One region of the Robertmurraya mangrovi genome, then DNA from elsewhere that is predicted to be linked to it. Evidence: riboswitches for the same ligand, from Rfam matches in the RefSeq annotation. Region 1 holds a riboswitch; the other holds the start of a gene.

Region 1 (5,882 bases):
TCACCTTTTGCTGTAACCGAAATTGCATTGGCATATCCAAAGGAATTAGTAGAAATTTTCTCTCCTATTGTAATTCCACGTTCTTTTGCTGTCAGGAGTGCATTTACTTCATTTACGTGTACATCGATTCGGTTCTTAAAGAATCCTGCTAAAAGTGCTTTCGTTAAATAGGACGTTTCCAAATCGGATACGGTGCCAGAATAGGTTATCGATAATTCATCAATGCCTTCTTTTATGCACTGAGACAGTATTAATCCTATTTTTGTTGATAAGTGATGAAACGGGCGAATTTTTTCAAAAATGTCTCTAGACATAGCTGGGAGGTTAATAGAGTTAGACACTGGTTTATCTTCAAAATACGTTCTTACTTCCTTAGCAACCTGTGTTGCCACATTTAATTGAGCCTCTTTTGTTGAGGCTCCTAAATGTGGAGTAACGATAACATTATCAAATTTAAATAACTGATGTTCTCCAGGAGGTTCGGTTACAAAGACATCGATAGCGGCTCCTGCAACGTGACCATTTCCTAGGAACTTAGCAAGTGCATCTTCATCAATAATCCCACCACGTGCACAGTTTAAAAAGTATACACCTTTCTTTGTTTTAGCTAGTGTATCTTCATTAATTAGACCTTTAGTTTGAGGTGTGAGAGGAGTATGAACCGTAATGATATCAGCTAGTTCCAAGACTTCATCTAATGAGCTTGATTCTACACCAAGTTTGTTTGCTCTTTCTTTCGTTAAGAAAGGATCGTACACATGGACAGACATACCAAAGACTTTAGCTCTTTTAGCTAACTCTGAACCGATTCTGCCCATTCCTAGAATTCCTAACATTTTTCCATATAGTTCGGTACCGATAAAGTCATTTCGACGCCATTCTAAGTTTTTTACAGATTGGTGAGCTTGAGGGATGTTTCTCATTAAAGAAGCCATCATGGCAAAGGTGTGTTCTGCAGTTGAAATAGTATTTCCATCAGGGGCATTTACAACAATAATGCCACGTTTAGTTGCAGCTGTAACATCAATGTTATCAACCCCAACACCGGCACGAGCAATGATTTTTAATTGAGGCATTTTTTCTAAGAGGTCATTTGTTACTTGTGTGGCACTTCTGACTAGCAGGGCATCGACTTTATCTAATTCCACATCCGGATCTGTTACTTTTTTGATAATTAATTGGCCATTTTTAAAGTCTAAGAGTGGTTGTAATCCGTCTTCGCTAATAGCATCAGCTACTAATATTTGATACATAAAGAACCCCCTGTAAATATGTATTGTAATTTTCTGATTATTTTACAAGACGAATATTTAATTGTCAATTGGTGAAAATGTTCATGTTTAAAATGAAAACGCTTTAAAATGTAAAAGGATGCGTTTTATTTATTATTAAGTTTTATTTTTGCGATTAGGAGCTTAGAACATGAGTAAATAAATTGCTTAAATTAATTTGGTTAACATATGTTGCCCGTTAATTTCCGCTCCAGGCACTTGCTTTCCGCAGGGAAGAATTAAAGAAAAAATCCAAAACCCGATTTTTTCAAAGAGCAAATTCTTCCTCGGGAGGGATGGGAGCCTCCTCGGCGTGCCGCCATGCGTGAGTCTCCCATTCCCTCTATCCCTGCAGGAGTCAAGTGCCCTCCGCTCCAATCAACTCAGTGATTTTAAGCTAAAATACCTTTGCTTACAATGATTCAATATCATTAATGTTCGGATATTATAAAAAGATTTATTTTCTAACACCTACCAAACAATCAAAAAAACACGCAGATTATAAATTCTGCGTGCTGTTAATGGTTATCCTCTTGCATTAAATACATCTGTTAAAATAGGTACGATTTGTTTCTTACGTGAGACTACACCTTTTAATAAAGCTTTGTTGTTTTCAAGTGTAACGTTGTATGCTTTCTCAACAGCATCTGTCGCTTGACCTAAAGCTAATGCTGTGGAGTCATTGTTAAGAATATCGGTTACTACTAATAAGAATAAATCTAAGTTTTTATTTTCGATATTTTGGTTCAGTGCTGCTTCTAGTTCGTCTTGTTTTGATAGAACATCTTGTACATCAACCGCGTTTACTTGAGCAATTTCTACCTTGGAATTACCCATTTGGAATTCTTTCGCATCAAGTGAAATTAGTTGCTCGACTGTTTTATCACTTAAGTCCGCACCAGCTTTTAGCATTTCTAAGCCGTATTGTTCAGCATTAACGCCCGCGATTTCCGCTAGTTCTTTAGCTGCATCCACATCTTCCTGTGTGCAGGTTGGAGATTTAAATAATAAAGAGTCAGAGATAATAGCTGAAAGCATTAGTCCAGCAACTTCTTTACGAATTTCTACTCCATTTTCTTTGTACATTTTCTTTAAAATCGTTGCAGTACAACCAACAGGCTCCGCGCGATAATATAGAGGGTCACTAGTTTCAAAATTTGCAATTCTGTGATGATCAATTACTTCAAGTACACGAACTTGATCAATATCATTTGCACTTTGTTGACGCTCATTATGATCCACTAAGATAACTTGATTTACTTCGCTCGCTACTGCTTCAACTAAACGAGGCTGTTTAACTTTAAATGTTTCAAGTGCATAATTTGTTTCACCGTTAATCTCCCCTAGGCGAATAGGTTCAACGTTCATTCCTAGTTCTTTCTTTAATTCAGCGTAAGCGATTGCTGAACAAATAGAGTCAGTATCTGGGTTCTTATGTCCAAAAATAAGTACTTTTTCCATGTTGATCTCCTTTTAAATGGATTTTGTTAATATGTAAAATTTGTGACTGCTGCTAACTTAAATAGCCTAATGAAAACTTGATTAATAATCAGAAGTTCCACCTAATAATTTAACATAAAATTAAGAAGAACCGCAAAAGAAATTATGCTACCTAAGCCGGTTTAGTTTGTTCCAAATTGATCATATTAGTCAATCAAGAATAGTAACTAAACAAACTTATTTCCAAATGAGAATTTGTGCGCTATAATAAAAACGTTAATTAAATATTGGTCTATCTTCGGGGCAGGGTGAAATTCCCGACCGGCGGTGATGAGATATTTTCTCTAAGCCCGCGAGCCTTTTGTTTTGGGCAGGATTTGGTGCGATTCCAAAGCCGACAGTAAAGTCTGGATGGGAGAGGATGGAGGTTCTGCAAACGTTCAAAAAATGTAAGTTTGAACGTTTATTAAGCATACCTTTTTATCTAATCCCTCAAGTGGCAGCTTGAGGGTTTTTGTATAGACTGGTATGTTAAAATTGCTGAACTTTTCTTCTTTAAGCGAGATGGCCTAAAAGGAGAGAGGAAGAAATGAAAAAACTTAATGTTAAAGCTTTAGTTTCAATTGGAATGTTGAGTAGTTTGTCTTACATCTTGATGTTATTGAATTTTCCACTGCCGCCATTTCCACAATTTTTAATGATCGATTTCAGTGATGTACCTGCATTAATTGCCGCCATCATCTTTGGTCCAGTTGCAGGAATACTAGTAGAGTTATTGAAAAACATACTAGATTACTTTATGACAGGTAGTGCGACAGGAGTTCCGGTGGGGCATTTTGCAAACTTCATAGCAGGCATACTATTTGTACTTCCGACTTACTATGTGTACCAAAAGCTTAAAACTACTAAAGGCATGACAATTGCTTTAGTAGTAGGCTCAGTGACAATGGCTGTATTAATGAGTGTATTAAATTATTTTGTCATTTTACCTGCCTATACATTCTTTTTGAATATGCCAGCAATGTCGGGAGCTGAAACTCGTACACTAATCGTAACGGGTATACTACCATTTAATTTAATTAAAGGTGCTTTTATTGCTGTTATCTTTATGCTGTTATTTACTAGAATGAATACATGGATTATGAAGCAAAGTACGTATAAAAGTGCTTAATAAATATAAGTTAACAACAGCAACGATGGAAACGTTGCTGTTGTTTATTTTGTGACAAAAAAAATCCCCTACTAGGGGATTTTTTATTGAATACTATTCAAATTTTAATGCATCGCCATCAAAAGATTCGTCTGCAACTTTAATTGAATCAGTTGGACAGCCTTCGAATGCATCCATCATATCGTCGATTAATACATCAGGAATTTCTACAATCCCTTGGTTGTCGTCAAGAGTAACGAACGCAATGCCTTCATCATCATAATCATAAATATCTGGTGCAGCTGCTCCACAAGCGCCACATGCGATACAAGTTTCTTTGTCTACAATTGTGTATTTTGCCATGAAAAAAAACCTCCCAATGAATTAAAACATTTTTCTCTTAATAGTGTATTCCATTTTAATTTAAATGGAAACGCATTCCTCATCTTTTATTGTAAAGGTGAATGAATAACTTTTCAATAGAAAAAGCATTGAGAATGCTTATCATATAAGGGTTTAGACAACTTTTAGCCTTAAAATAAGGACAGGATGTTTAAAAAAATGTTTTTATTATGTGAAAAATGAATCCTGAACTAAACACACTAGGAAGTTAAAGAAGAATTTACTTCAACTTAATTATTCTATTCGTGATAAAATAGAATTATGTTTAAAGTGAGAAATTTGCATATTAATCACTAACCAGGAGTTAAAATATTTTCTTACAATATTATTACCATGGTTATATTGATTATTTAGTCACAAAAAAATATTATTCCTAAGGTGATTGAATGAACCTTCTATTTATAGAAAAAGTTATCCTATTCTGTTTATATAAAATAGACGGTGAGAGGACCATTTATTCTATATACCACCTGTTAAAAGGCAAGAAGTCTTCCCAAACTTTACAGGATGCCCATCTTTTTCAGCTGTTACCTTATTTTGGTTCCTACCATCAGATAACACGTGAACAGTTAGAATCTATTATTAAAACCTTGCTGAATCAAGGACACATTATGAAAAAACAAGATTCACATGTTTTAGTAACTGAAAAAGGTTTAGAAATTGTAAAACCCTTTTGTAATCAATACCCAATATTAAAATATTTAAACGGCTGGACCTTTCAGTATACAGAAATATTTTGGAGAAGGCTTTCCTTGTTGGTACAAGTTGCATCCAACCTTCAACATGGGGAAACAAGGTATTTGCCGATTCAAAAAGATAGAGAAGTTCAAATTTGGCTTAAGAAATTCTTACTTACTATTCCAGTTAATCGTAGTGAGTTAAGCGAAGTCCTTTTAAAAGAATTAATTGGCTGTTTTGAAAATGAACCTGATTTAGACCCTTCATCTGTCGTTATTAGATTAACAGGTTACAACACAATAGGGTTAACTGATCAACAAGCTGCAGGGGTGTTAAATATAGAGAATAGCTTTTATCATTATAATTTTATTAGTTTATTACATTATATGATTAGCGTCATTTCCACGAATCCTGAATGTTACCCCATATTGTTCTCTATGATTGATAATTTTAATGAGGAGCTTCCACTCACACATTCTACCAAAAGTACTTATAATCTTATCCAAAAAGGCTACTCAATAGAGGAAATAGCCTTTATGAGGAGGTTGAAAATGAGCACCATTCATGACCATATTGTTGAGTTAGCTCTGAACATGAAAAACTTCAGTATAGAACCTTATGTTAACGAAAATGAACAAGCTGAAATATTAGCTGCTGCTAAAATATCTCCCTCAAAACAATTAAAGCAAATTAGACAGTATGTTCAACATATGGATTATTTTAAAATACGCTTAGTCATTTCAAAATTTGGTGATTCAAAATGGAGCTAGAATCACTATTAAAAAAGCATTTTAATTATCATTCATTTAAACATGGACAAAAAGAGGTCATCACTTCTATTTTGTCAGGCTCTCATACGATGGCCATGTTACCAACCGGGACCGGTAAATCACTTTGTTATCAACTGCCTGCTTATTTATTAGAGGGACAGGTACTAATTG
Region 2 (5,882 bases), on a different contig from region 1:
TATGATAAGGAAAGGTCTCTTTCAATTAATTCTGTAATTGTATCAATACATGGCTCGGTTGTAGATAATTTTTGAATTAACTCATAATAAGATAAAAAATAAGTAGGAATATCATGGGTTGACACAATGGTTGGTCTAGCAAAGAAGTAGCCTTGGAAATAGTGATACCCTCTTGATTTAGCTTCCTCAAATTCTTCTCTCGTTTCAACCTTTTCAGCGACCATTTTTAAATTCAACTGCTTAGCGAAAATTTCGACCTTCTCTCTCATTCCTCTTGTGGTAGCCATAAAATCAACTTTAATAATGTTGGCATATTTCAACAATTGGAGAGAATAAGGATTTTCGTCATTAAAGACAAAGTCGTCCAGGGCAATTTGATAACCTAATTTCTTTAATTCTATACATATATTAATTATTTCTTGGCTAGGTTCAACGGTCTCTAGAATCTCCACTATTACTTCACGTGGTCTAAAATATGTAGGTAACCGTAATTTCAGGAGATTTTCTGTAAAGTTGATAAAGCAAGGTTTTCCGTCTGAAAGTTCATCTATCCCAATATTTAAAAAACTATTAATGATTACATCGGCTGTTGCTTGATCTCCATTGATATTAGGGAAGACATTCTCCTCATTACTTCTGTAGAGAAGCTCGTAGGCAAAAACTTCCTCACCTCTATTAAAAATTGGTTGCCTTGCTACAAACACTTCCATAGTCAAACCCCCGAAAAAATCTCTATCTATTTTACCTAATTTAATCTCTTATTAGAACAAATGTACCTTATACCCAAGTTCCACTATCTAGCAATATTTCAATTATTTACATATATCTTAGACAATCAATATTAATAATACTGTCGAAATTTGTACAAAATGTGAATTTTTTTAGTGAATTTTGATAATTTAACTCTAACATAGAATACTTTAAAATCTACAGGATATCCTTTTAAACAGCAAGAATATTTTTATTATTATTAAAATTTAAAATTCAAATATAAAACAAGAGAACTATTAAAGTCCTCTTGTCATATCAAACTTATCCTAATTGTCTATAAAGGTTACCCATTTCGATTGCTCCTACAGCAGCTTCCCAACCTTTGTTTCCAGCTTTTGTTCCTGCTCTTTCAATCGCTTGTTCAATGGAATCTGTCGTTAGTACACCAAAGATAACTGGAACACCTGTCTGCATGGCCGTACCCGCAACACCTTTTGCTACTTCATTACTAACAAAATCAAAGTGAGGAGTAGCTCCACGAATAACGGTACCCAGTGTAATGACTGCATCATACTCTCCTTTTTCCGCTAATTTTTTAGCAGCTAAAGGAATTTCAAACGCACCAGGTACCCACATTACTGTTACATCTTCATCATTTACACCATGACGCTTTAAAGCATCTTCTGCCCCACTTAATAATTTACTAGTAATAAATTCGTTAAAACGAGCCACAACGATAGCAACTTTTAAACCTGTACCTACTAAATGACCTTCAATAATTTTTTTCATGATTCATTCCTCCAATTAAAATTTTAGTAAATGTCCTAATTTGGACTGTTTTGTTTTTAAGTACTTTTCATTTTCTTCTTTAGATGGTAGCTGCAATGGAACACGTTCAACTACTTCTAATCCATATCCGCCTAAACCAGCAATTTTTCTTGGGTTATTTGTTAAAAGCCTCATTTTTTTAACACCTAAATTACGTAAGATTTGGGCTCCAACCCCATAGTCCCTCAGATCATCTTTAAATCCGAGCTTGTGGTTTGCTTCTACTGTATCGTAACCTTCTTCTTGTAGTTTATAAGCTTTTAATTTATTGATTAAACCAATTCCTCTTCCCTCTTGTCTCATGTAAAGAAGAATTCCTTTCCCTTCCCGTTCAATTTGGGACAAAGCCGCTTCTAACTGTGGACCACAGTCACAACGATTGGAGCCAAATACATCACCCGTTAGACATTCAGAATGAACTCTTAATAAAACAGGTTCATCTTCATGTATTTCCCCTTTAACTAAAGCGACATGGTCTTTACCCGTTAAAGTATCAGTAAAACCAACCGCTTTAAAGCTACCAAACTCAGTTGGTAAGTCGATCTCTACTTCTCTTTTAACTAGTGAATCATGTTCTAATCGATATTCGATTAAATCTTTGATTGTGATGATTTTCAAATCAAATTTGCTTGCTACTTCCAGTAAATCTGGAACCCTTGCCATGGTTCCATCGTCTTTCATGATTTCACAGATGATTCCTGCTGGTTTTGCCCCTGCAAGCCTTGCTAAATCAACTGCTGCTTCTGTATGACCAGCTCTCCTTAATACCCCACCGTCTTTAGCGACTAATGGAAAAATATGTCCAGGTCTAGCAAAATCAGAAGGTTTAGCAGCATCGTTTAATAGTTTTTCTATCGTATAGGACCTTTCAAAAGCACTGATTCCTGTTGTTGTTTCCACATGGTCAATACTTACAGTAAAAGCTGTACTATGACTATCTGTATTCACATCAACCATTGGTTTAAGATCTAATCTTTGGGCTAATGGTTCCGTGATAGGTACACAAATCAACCCTCTACCTTCTTTAGCCATAAAGTTAATCGTTTCAGGAGTGACAAATTCTGCAACCGAAACGAAGTCCCCTTCATTTTCACGATCCTCATCATCACACACAATAATGACTTTCCCTGCTTTTAAGTCTTCAAGTGCTTCATCAATAGAATGGAACATAGGATTTTCTCCCTTCCTGTTATACTCACATGTGTTAAATGAATACTCTTTGACAACCTACTACATAAAACCGTTTTCTCTTAAAAAATCGCCCGTTACACCTTTTTTAGGCTGATTACTTGTATCTCCTTTAATAAAAAAGCGATGCAAATATTTGGCTATCATATCAAACTCAATATTTACGATATCCCCAGCTTTTTTCATTCCTAGAACCGTTTCTTGTGCTGTATGGGGGATAATACTAACCGTTACATGATTATCCTCTAACCCAAAAATGGTTAACGAAGTCCCATCAATAGCGATGGATCCTTTTAAAAGGGTCCAATGCTCGAAGTTTTCCGGTACAGCTATTTCAATATAAATAGCGTTTTCCTTAGGTGTTTTCTTTACAATCTGACCTACCCCATCGACATGACCAGTTACAAAGTGTCCACCAAACCTTCCATTTGCAGCCATGGCTCGTTCTAAATTGACAAGAGAGCCTTCCTTTAAAGAAGAAAGTGAAGTACTTTTAAACGTTTCAGGCATAACGTCAACTTCAAATAGCTTGTCTGTGAAATCTGTAACCGTTAAACAAACACCATTTATAGCGATGCTGTCCCCTAGATTTACATCTTTTAATATTTTTTGTCCTTGGATTGTGAGCTTTAACGTATTCCCTTGTTTATTGATTTTCTTCATGACGCCCAATTCTTCAATAATTCCTGTAAACATAATTGCTCCCTCCTTTGAAGGATAGTTTTTCAAAATAAGTTAGTGGGATATCCCACCTTGGAGTCTTTAGTGGTAGATAGAAGTGTTTAACTTAGTAAAGTTAAATATAAAAATAGGCTATGTACTAGTATCATGCCAGAACAATCCTACAATCTTATATTTGAATACAAAAACCCCCGTATATGTGTATACACGGGGGCATTAGGTTAGGCATAGTTAAATAAGCGTAAAAAAATAATATTTTTTACACTATACAAATCTCCTTCTCCCATCCAGACTTTTACTGTCGGCTTTGGAATTTCACCAAATCCACCGCTTTCACATATATGAAACCGGGTCACGGACTAAGAGGCATTTCTAGCCTCATCACCGCCGGTTGGGATTTGCACCCGACCCCGAAGGCGACTATAAAAAATATAGTCTTTTCATTTATTAAGTTGTTTGTACGAATCATACACTATTTAATACTATTCTGCAATTATAACTATCTGAATAGTCTCATTTCCCCTCATGACTTATACAACATTTAATTAAGTTTTAGTTTTCTTGTAACTTTTGAGAAACTATTTCGTATAAATTCTTAGTAACAATAAAGGAGCGGATCTTCTGTGGGCGAAAGTAAAGAGAACTTATTAATTGAACTTAGAAAAAGTGAGGACTGGGAAAAAGAACAAAATGATCTATGGTTTTGGGAAAAAATTGGTCGCCTTCCTTTTAAACTGTTGGACAAGTGGACCCCAGCATTTTTTCAAAAGAAGATTGGTTTATTATTGGATGAGCTTGGTCAGTATCTACAAACAGGCGGGAGCTACTTAAGTTCCATTTCCTCAATCAAAACTTACTTTCCTAATCTTCAAATACAAACTTTTGATGAGGTAAAAAAACTATCCATCCTGGAAATGGACTCAGCAGTTGAAAAACTGACCGTTAATAGAAAGAGATTAGCGACCTTACAAGGGGCGAGTACAGGGATTGGCGGAATATTTACGTTAACCATTGATATACCTTTACTCTTAGGTATGCAACTAAAAACCATTCAAGATATTGCCATGTGCTACGGCTATAACCCAAAGGATATGAAAGAGCGACTGTTTATTGTGAAATGTCTACAATTTACTTCCTCAGATATTGTTGGTAAGAAAGCTATATTACAGCAACTATCATTGTTTGACCAACCCGATAATACAGTAGAAAGAGAGGTCGTATCGGAGCTCCAAGGTTGGCGTGAAGTAGTATATACCTATAGAGACCAATTAGGGTGGAAAAAGCTTTTTCAAATGATTCCAATAGCGGGTCTTATTTTTGGAGCTTTTATCAATCGTTCGGCTGTAGGCGATATATCTGAAACAGCTATGATGCTTTATCGTAAGCGTAGGATCCTTGAAAAGCTACAAATAGAACCTGCAACCACAGAGTAGATGACAAAAGAAAGCCTCATAACAACATCTTTGAAAAAAAGTTGTTATGAGGCTGTATTATTTATGGTAACTTATTCATTTCCCTATTCATATGTTCCTTACTGATTGCTCCAAGTACCTTACTTCGAATAACACCGTCCGTGTCAATAAAGTAACTTGTAGGGTAAGTTAGAACATTATAATCTGAAGTTGCTCTTCCCTTTTCATCTAACAAAATAGGAAAAGTTAATTTTTTTGATTCAACAAATTCTTTCACCACTTTAAGTCCTTTTGACTCTGTATTAGTTAAATTTACGGCTAGAACAACAAAGTCTTCACTTGATTGATTTTCATACATTTCTTGCATATCGGGCATTTCTGCTTTACAAGGAGGGCACCAACTCGCCCAAAAGTTCAATAGAATCTTTTTTCCTTTATAATCTTCTAAGGAGACTACGTTACCTTCTAAAGTGGTTAAGGAAATCTCCGGAGCACGATGATTCACTTCTATTCCTATAGGTAATGAAGCTGGGTCCTCTATTTTTTCATATTGATTTATTTGTTCAACTTGCTTAATCATGCCCTTTTCCTTTAATACCGTCTTATCAATGATTGCTAAAATAAAAATAAGAATAGCGGCACCTATTAAAAAATTTTTCATATTTAACTACCTTTTCGTAAAAAATTGCCAATCAAAAAAACATCCTTAATCAGCTTTTTTTATCATACTATATGAGCGAACTTAAAACCATTTTTCTGTTCAACTTCAGTTCTATTAATGATTGCTATACCGAAAGCATTTAGTTATGAGGGCCAGGAAAGCCAAACGCTCCTCTTTAGATTGATGTTTTTTAAAAGACAATACAGGTACATTCGGATCATTTGAAAATTTGTTCCACTCTCTCGGTAGCCATCCCTTTCTAACACGACACATTACAGACTGTTCCTTTGAAAGGAACTTTACATCGGTAAATAAAGGACTGGCAAGTTGGTGGACTATGAATGTATGTGTGGGACTGACATACGATATTGCCTCTTTACCGTTTAAATCCAGCCATCCTA

What was found. A riboswitch is a leader RNA that binds a small molecule or an ion and turns the genes downstream of it on or off. The one in region 1 is predicted to bind FMN.
Region 2: linked by a shared signal. The riboswitch ahead of ribE (riboflavin synthase) and the one ahead of SM124_RS05340 (ECF transporter S component) in region 1 are both predicted to bind FMN.

The regions. Positions count from the first base shown of each region.
Region 1 is NZ_JAXOFX010000002.1:437,979-443,860, forward strand. Features, by position in the region: gene serA (phosphoglycerate dehydrogenase) at 1-1,253, opposite strand, end outside; gene SM124_RS05335 (manganese-dependent inorganic pyrophosphatase) at 1,797-2,732, opposite strand; FMN riboswitch at 3,002-3,138, shown strand; gene SM124_RS05340 (ECF transporter S component) at 3,301-3,882, shown strand; gene SM124_RS05345 (ferredoxin) at 3,976-4,224, opposite strand; gene SM124_RS05350 (YpbB family protein) at 4,650-5,711, shown strand; gene SM124_RS05355 (RecQ family ATP-dependent DNA helicase) at 5,702-5,882, shown strand, end outside.
Region 2 is NZ_JAXOFX010000016.1:89,322-95,203, forward strand. Features, by position in the region: gene SM124_RS18940 (EAL and HDOD domain-containing protein) at 1-710, opposite strand, end outside; gene ribH (6,7-dimethyl-8-ribityllumazine synthase) at 1,033-1,500, opposite strand; gene SM124_RS18950 (bifunctional 3,4-dihydroxy-2-butanone-4-phosphate synthase/GTP cyclohydrolase II) at 1,516-2,709, opposite strand; gene ribE (riboflavin synthase) at 2,770-3,423, opposite strand; FMN riboswitch at 3,680-3,830, opposite strand; gene SM124_RS18960 (EcsC family protein) at 4,032-4,841, shown strand; gene SM124_RS18965 (peroxiredoxin family protein) at 4,903-5,481, opposite strand; gene SM124_RS18970 (hypothetical protein) at 5,596-5,882, opposite strand, start outside.